DNA from 2 places in the Margalitia sp. FSL K6-0131 genome. Region 2 is predicted to be linked to the other one. Evidence: riboswitches for the same ligand, from Rfam matches in the RefSeq annotation. Region 2 holds a riboswitch; the other holds the start of a gene.
The links. Region 2 has a riboswitch for cobalamin ahead of NSQ59_RS12065 (ribonucleoside-diphosphate reductase subunit alpha). Riboswitches for the same ligand answer to the same signal wherever they lie in the genome.
Positions count from the first base shown of each region.

Region 1: linked by a shared signal. The riboswitch ahead of NSQ59_RS07765 (DUF4430 domain-containing protein) and the one ahead of NSQ59_RS12065 (ribonucleoside-diphosphate reductase subunit alpha) in region 2 are both predicted to bind cobalamin.

Region 1 covers NZ_JBBOZS010000001.1:1,617,600-1,621,873, reverse strand. Annotated here, with positions in the region: gene NSQ59_RS07765 (DUF4430 domain-containing protein) at 1-1,689, opposite strand, end outside; cobalamin riboswitch at 1,806-1,995, opposite strand; gene NSQ59_RS07760 (NUDIX hydrolase) at 2,333-2,965, opposite strand; gene NSQ59_RS07755 (VOC family protein) at 3,004-3,390, opposite strand; gene NSQ59_RS07750 (DHH family phosphoesterase) at 3,571-4,274, shown strand, end outside.
Region 2 covers NZ_JBBOZS010000001.1:2,472,415-2,476,688, reverse strand. Annotated here, with positions in the region: gene NSQ59_RS12075 (hypothetical protein) at 101-226, opposite strand; gene mnmH (tRNA 2-selenouridine(34) synthase MnmH) at 658-1,746, opposite strand; cobalamin riboswitch at 1,927-2,110, shown strand; gene NSQ59_RS12065 (ribonucleoside-diphosphate reductase subunit alpha) at 2,238-4,274, shown strand, end outside.

The DNA of each region.
Region 1 (4,274 bases), 850 kb from region 2:
TGGCTGAACAGTCACATCATTTCCTGTAAATTGATAAATGGAGCCCTCTCCATTTAGATATTGCTGATACGCAGTTAATCCTAATAAGCCTTGCGTTGTTGCAATTAAATTTGATTCATGATCTGCTGCGATGTGAGCAAATCCGCCATCCTTTTGATGGAATGACATTAAATGTTGCACAAGGTTTCCGCCTGTTTTTGTAAATGCTTTATCAGTTGGGTCAACACCGATAGACGATAAACCAATGATTACTTGAGCAGTCGTTTCACTTGCATCTCCGCCATTAATATCGCTGCTAAATCCGCCATTTTTATCCTGAACGGATGAAAGCCAGTTTACTGCATTATCGATAGCATTTTTTACATTTTCTTTGCTCTTATATGGAGCAAGTGCAGCTAATGCCATGGAAGTGATGTCAACACTCGCATTATCGCCAACAAGTGCCCATCCACCAGACTTAAGCTGATTATCCAATAAGTAGTTTACAAGTTTTTCTCTAGACCATTTTGCATTAGCAGGAACTTTATATTTCTTGCTATCTAATGCAAGCAATGCATATATAACCCCATTTGTTCCTTGATTTGTCATGCGGTCATTGGAGTAAATTTTTTCAATCAAATTATAACCATCAATATTAGCAGCATTTCCTCCAGCTGCAGTAACACCGATTGCTAATCTTTCATAATCGGTAACATTGCGGAATGTACCATCATTTTCTTTCAATGTCTTTTTAATATTATTTAAATAAACGGCAGGAATCTTTTGACCGGATCTTTGCAGTCCGATGATTTCAAACTCATCATTACCACCATTTTTCAATACATAAGAAGCAGAAGATTTCATTGCAGCTGCAACCTGTTGCTTCGTTACATTTGGTTGTTTTGTTCCATCTGGAGTTCCTGAATTATTGCCCCCGTTTCCATTATCACCATTGGAATCCGGCGGTGTTATATAATTATCAATGGTTAATTCAACACTATCTCCATTTTTTAAAATGTTTGTTGACAGGGATGATTGTAGAGGATTTCCATTCAAAGCGGTCTTCCAATAATCCCCTTCATTCAGTTTCGCATTTCCGATATTTTGAACAAATTCAAAGTAACTTGAATCTACCGAAACCTTTAGTGCAAGATTTTTCTGTGAAGCAGCTTGTATTAATGCATCGTACGCATTGGCACCTTCCACGACCTTTACATCTGTTTCTGGTATCAGTGCATTACCTTTTACATCTTTTGCAGAAACTTTTGCGGAAATAGTTTTCTCCGGGTAACTTACTACCTTAAATAGCAAATCATCCCCATTTTTCACTTTGTATCCGGATACTCCTACTTGAGCCATGCTGCCGTTAATAATAAAGCCCCAATATGTACTGTCCTTTGCATAGTCAGGCTTTGCATCCCCAATTTGTACAATATTTGCGCCATACTTAGGATCAGTAGTATAGTCAAATGCAATATTTTTCTTTGTAGTTGCTTCCTTTAATACATCGAAAGCTGTTTCTCCATCCTTTATTTCCAACACAGAATGTGGAAGGACGGTTTTACCATTTTCATCGACAACCGAAATCATTGCTGCATTTTTTAAAGCAGCAGCAGATACCGGATTTGTAAAAAATCCCGTTAGTTGAAGCATCACAAGTAGGATAGCCGTCAACACGACAGAACTTCTTTTGAAAAGCATTCCTTTCATTTCTCTTCCCCCTTGAAAAAAATAAAAAAACATCTCCTAATGTGAAGATGTTGTGCGTCGCAGGAGGTGAAAATGTTCGATTTTCCTCGAGCTCAGCACCACCTATCCACGTAGGTTTATGGTGCAAAAAATAGGCAGGTCTCCTGGCTCATGATCAACACTCTTTAACTCCTTCCCATCTTGTAAGACAGTGGATAATCTTTGTAAAGAGCTCCCATTTACAGTGGCGGGACCGCGTCGGTTTTTCACCGAACTTCCCTTTTAATGATTGAAATAATTCAATCAACCTAGTTTTCCCACTATTAAATTAATACCGATATTATCATAGTTTAATAAGTAAGAATATGTCAAGTTGTGGTTATTACCGATATTTGACCTGATAGTGAAATTTATTTTATTCCATTAATTTTATTTTAAATCTTCCCTCCTATAATCAAAATCAACCGAGTCAGATATTATTTCATATGGAGTGAGGATAATGGCGAAAAATAAAGGATTAAAATGGATTGTCGGTTTATCAAGCGTGGCGGTTTTTACCGGGTTTGTCGGATTATCACAAAAATATTCCTATTTTCCGGATGATCATTCAGGTTGAATTCTCCAAATCAAACAACTGTAAATTAAAAAAAGGGTACTATCAGTTTCATGTTGATAGTACCTTATTTATTTTAGAAAGCTTATCAAAAATCACCTTATAATAATTCGAAGGATGAGGTACAAAATCTTTTAGCTCTACATCTGTGCGAAGGCTAGTTAATTGGTTATTTTTATATTCAAAACCAGAGATGTTAATAGATTTAAGTGAACCATTATATAAACCTTCCATTTGGTGAAAAGGAATTCGATAAATTCCAGCAACTTCTACAGGGTCAGGTATTATTTTTTCCATATGCTCTTTATAATGGTAAAAGTAAGTGTAGCAGAATTCATTATCGATAAATGTATCACCAGTATAGCTTGCCGAGATAACCCCAATCGATTCCAGTTCATCCATTTGTACTTGTATTCCGAGCTCCTCTTCTACCTCTCTTATGCCCTCGTGAGGACGTTCTCCTGCAGTCAAATGTCCTGCTGCAGTTATATCGAGTAAATTAGGATGGGTATCCTTGTCATGCTGTCTTTTTTGAAAAAGAACATTCAGCACCCCATTTTCGATTTGATAGAACCAGCAATGAAATGCCTTATGCCAATATCCCTTTTGGTGAACTTCATTTCGTTCCGCAACACCCATGTGATTCATATCTGCATCAAAAATATCAAAGAATTCTTTTGTCATTTGTCATACTCCTATCTAGTTGCCTTTTGTGCAAAAACTTATTCTTTATTTCCTGTCCCTACCGCCAAAACATACCCATCCGGATCCTCAATCGCAAATTCCCTCCATGCTCCCCAATCAAACTCTGTTACTACGGGTTCTTGAACAATTTTCGCCCCTTTTTGTTTCCACTCATTATGTAATTGATCTAAGGCTGCAAAATCATACGCGTAAGCATAGGCATCCCATATAACCTCATTATTGCTGCTATTAGGGGATATTATTTGATTTTCTTTTGCTTGTAAAAGTTTAAACCCGAGTTTCAATGAATCATTCCGAAGAGCCCACCAATCGTTCACTTCACATCCTAAAACATCTTGATAGAAAGCCATTGATTTTTCTATGTCTGAAACTAGTAAAACGGTTAAGGATTGTATTCTATCCATTTTCATTCTCCTTTTAAAAAATTATATACATAAAGATTTTACCCGAAAAGACAGCTATTTGTTTAGAATTTTTGAAATATTTTTGACGTTTTACAAATATTTTTTAGGTGCGAGTATAAGATATGCACCTCGGTTAAAATAATCCTTATGGTAGAAAAAAATGAAGGAGACCTGCATTCGATGAAGCTTTTTACAGATATTGATTTAGACGGATTAGGCTGCGGAATTGTCGCCAAGCTAGCATTTGGTGAAGATGCAAATGTTTCTTATTGTTCCTATCGAAATTTAAATCAACGTGTGGAGCATTTTATCGATAACCCCGATCATAATAACACCGAAACATATATTACGGACCTGGCAGTCAATGAACATGTGGAAAAAAAGCTTGAAAAGCGGTTTTCTAATGGACATCCGATTCAAATGATTGACCACCATGTAACGGCCATGCATTTTAATGAATACAAATGGGCAATGGTCGATCCCGAATATAAGACTGGTAAGAAAACCTGTGCGACATCACTGTTTTATGATTTTCTCGTGGAGCATCAAAAAATTCAAAAGACCCCTGCATTGGACGAATTTGTTGATCTAGTTCGTCAATATGATACTTGGGAATGGGATGAAAATAATAATGTCGCTGCTAAACGTTTAAATGACTTATTTTATATGATGGATAGGGAGCATTTTGAGGAAGATCTGCTCAAAAGATTAAAGGACCATCCTAATTCCTTCACCTTAACAGATACGGAAAACCTACTATTGGACGTAGAAGACAAAAAGATCCATAGGTATATTCATTCCAAAAACAGACAACTTGTCCAAACCTTCGTGGAGGAATATTGTGTGGGAATCGTCCATGCGGAGCAGTATTTATCTGAACTCGG
Region 2 (4,274 bases):
AATTCATAGGTTATTTTCCCCAAAAAAAGAAATACTTCCTCCAAAACTAATCGGCGGAAGATTCTTTCCATAAAGGACGTTTTGCTAAAATCATGGATCATTATTTAATATTTGTCTTAGAAGAAATGAAGTTAATAAATGCATGAACAATTTCAATTGACTGAAAGGCAACTAGTGACACTGCTGTCAAACTAAAGAATACGATTGGGATAAAACGTACCCACATTTTATTCGCCTCCTTTATTGTTCAACCTTTACTTTATCAACTTATCATGAGAATAAGATTAAAATTTTATAAATTCTGGATAAAAATAAAAGCTGAAGCGCCTTGCTTATCGGCGTATGGATTTCGTAGTCGCTCACCTCGAGATAAAGGAAACACAGTAAGGTAGTTCACGAACAAATGAAAATAGCACTTCCATTTTCAACTGATGTTGACTTATCGTAGAGAGGAGTCGGAAATATCCACTAGCCGATAGGCGCTGATGCTAGACATAAAAAAACACCGGCTATTTTGCAAGCCGGATTTAAAGAAGGAACTTTATAATGAGTAAAATAATAAGGGGAGTCGAACCGACTCAACGATGATTTTACGAAAACTTTCCTATATTTTCATGAAAGGAAGATTAGAAAATCATGAGAAAATGAAATTTCCACCTAACTTTTAACGGAATGGATATCCGTTTCACCGATTAAATGATGAGATTTTAAAATATTGATTACTTCATCTGTTGCAATATTAATATTATCGCTAACCACTTTTTCCGATTTGCTAATATAGATGTCTTCTTTATGAAGATACTGCGGGTCATAATAGTCTCTCATTAAAAGTTCTACCAACTTCATAAAATTATTTTCTTCCAACGCTTTAAAGATTATGTGGCACCATTCGGATGACTTCATTCTTTTTCTTACATATTGTAACGCCGAACGAACATTTTCTTTAAATTCTTGGTTGTTTTTATTTGGCTGAACATATTCCGCATAAATTCTTTGGATTCTTGCTTCCTCGGAACCTGAAACATAAATATGCAAAGCATTATCCCTTAAAGCAAGTAAAGAATCAGGCTGCACAGCATGTCCAATTCTTTTGCTTTCCCCTTCCATTATTACGTAATGGGAATTCTGTAAGGAAAGCAGCTCTTCAAATAATAGACCGTCAAATGTTTTTTGATTATGGGGTTTTCTGCCATCAATGGCACCAAATAGAGATCCCTTATGGTTGGCCATTTGTTCGAGATCCAGAACGGGAAACCCGAGCTTTTTTAAATTTTGTAATATTTGTGTTTTCCCTGTTCCGGTCATACCATGTAAAATTACTGCTTTACCTGGAAGTAAATCTGGAATCAATTCTAAAGATTTTTTTCGATATGCACGATAACCGCCTTTTAATCTATAGACATGAAGTCCTGAAAAAGTAGCAAATTGTGCAACGGATCCACTGCGCATACCACCTCTCCAGCAATAGATTAAAGGCTTCTTTCCGGACTCTTCTATTTCCTTAATTTTCTTCATTAAATGCGGTATCTTTGGAGCAACAACCTCCATCGCCCTCCATTTTGCCGCATTTGCACCAACCTGTTTATATAAGGTCCCAATTTCTGCTCGTTCTTCATTTGAAAAGATGGGAATATTAATAGAATGGGGAATAGCACTCTCGGAAAATTCTAATGGTGAGCGAACATCCATTGTTACATATTTATCCTTTTCATCAAGCCACTCTTCTACTGTTATATCTTGTGACATAAATTCATTCCTCCAATACTCTTCCCTTTCATTTTATCATATCCAATTCCTTATTGTGTTTAAACAAGAGTATCAATTTATGGAATTCTTTTGCAAAATGATAGTTGTGAATTTACTTTTGATATGTTAATATAAAACACAATATATGCTAATTAAATTCATTTTCAAAACTATATATTGAAATTAACTTCATGTAAGGGTGTCCATAGATGGACTTAATAGGGAATTCGGTGAGAATCCGAAACTGTCCCCGCAACTGTAAGTGTGAACGAAAAAGGATAGACCACTGCATCCGCTCGATGCGGGAAGGTCCTTTAGTAGGCTGCACACAAGTCAGGAGACCTGCCTTCACATGATAAAGTTTCGATTCCTCGGGGATTGGGGAGATGAAACGATAGTTAAAACGTCTATGACTATGTATGTTCTTTTTTCCTATCGTTTGATCTGCTCATCCTTCGGGCAGATCTTATTTTTTTATAGGGGGAAAATAAATGGGAACTACGATTACAGAGATTGAAAATTGGAACCGTCATATCTTATCCATTCTAGTAGAAAAAGCAGAAGCAGACGAACGTTTCCACCCGGTTTATTCTTTCGCACAAAACTTATTAGAGCAAAAGCCTTGGATATCAGAGGACGAGTGGGTTCAGCAAATTATATTAGATTGCCTATCTCGATTAAATGAGGAAGAAATCTTCTGGACATACGATGCTGCTCACTTTTATATGGAATATCTTTATTACAAGGCAGCGCAAAATAGAGAATATTCCTATAAAGTCAGGTATGGTAATTTTTATGGTTTGTTAGAAACTTTAACAGAAGAAGGCATCTATAACCGCTGCCTGCTAGATTGCTATTCAGTAGACGAAATACATCAATTAGCCAGCAAAATGGATTATCACAAAGACCAACTCTTCACATACATAGGAATACGTACATTGGCAGACCGCTATTTAGCGACTGATCATCATAAAAATGTATTCGAGCTTCCGCAGGAAAGATGGATGATTATTGCTATGCAATTAATGATCAATGAACCGAAAGAAAGCCGTTTAAAGCTTGTGGAAGAAGCCTATTGGGCACTAAGTAATCTTTATATGACGGTTGCAACCCCTACCCTTTCGAATGCAGGAAAAAACTATGGGCAATTATCGAGCTGCTTTATTGATACGGTAGAAGACAGTTTACAAGGAATCTTTGACAGCAACACTGATATTGCCAATCTATCAAAAAACGGCGGTGGAATCGGAGTCTATTTAGGTAAGATACGAAGCCGCGGAAGTGCGATTAAAGGATTTGTCGGAGCATCTTCCGGCGTTCTTCCTTGGATGAAACAATTAAATAATATTGCAGTGAGTGTCGATCAGCTCGGACAAAGAAAAGGTGCCATTTGTGTGTATCTGGATATTTGGCATAAGGATATTTCTTCTTTTCTTGATGCCAAATTGAATAATGGGGATGAACGATATCGCACACATGATTTATTTACTGGTGTATGCCTTCCTGACTTATTTATGGAGCAGGTAGAAATACGCGGTGATTGGTACTTATTCGATCCGCATGAGATAAGACAAGTTATGGGGTATTCTCTTGAGGATTATTACGATGAAACAAGCGGAAGCGGCTCATTCCGTACTAAGTATTGGGAGTGTGTTCAACACGAAACCCTTTCTAAAACTGTCGTTCCAGCAATCGAAATCATGAAAAGTATTATGAAGAGCCAGTTAGAAACTGGCGGACCATTTGTCTTTTATCGGGACGAGGTTAATCGTAAAAATCCAAATAAACATCAAGGAATGATCTATTCAAGTAATCTATGTACAGAAATTATGCAAAATCAAAGTACAACGAATATCATTACTCAATATACACAAGATGGAAAAATCATAATTGAAAAACAGCCTGGTGATTTTGTAGTTTGTAATTTATCTTCTATCAATCTAGGGCTGGCTGTTCCCGCCAATATTTTAGAGAGATTAATTCCGATTCAAGTACGAATGTTGGACAATGTGATTGATTTAAATGACATTCCTGTTTTACAGGCAAAATTAACGAACCAAAAATACCGCGCGATTGGACTTGGAACATTTGGGTGGCATCATTTATTAGCATTGAAAAAAATAAAGTGGGAAAGCGAGGATGCAGTTCAATATGCTGATCGGCTATATGAAAAAATCGCCTTCCTTACTATCCAAGCAAGTATGGAATTAGCGAAAGAAAAAGGCTCCTATCCAGTCTTTAAAGGCTCCGAATGGGATACAGGTGAGTATTTCTTTCGAAAAGGATATTTAGAAAACAACTCTTCTTCCTGTGCTTGGGATAGATTGTACAAGGATATACAGCAATTTGGAATGAGAAACGGCTATTTAATGGCGGTCGCTCCCAATTCATCAACTTCCATTATTGCTGGAAGCACAGCCAGTATCGATCCAATTTTCCATAAATTTTATGCAGAAGAAAAGAAAGACTATAAAATCCCTGTTACCGCTCCTGATTTAAGCCCAGCAACGACTTGGTATTATAAATCA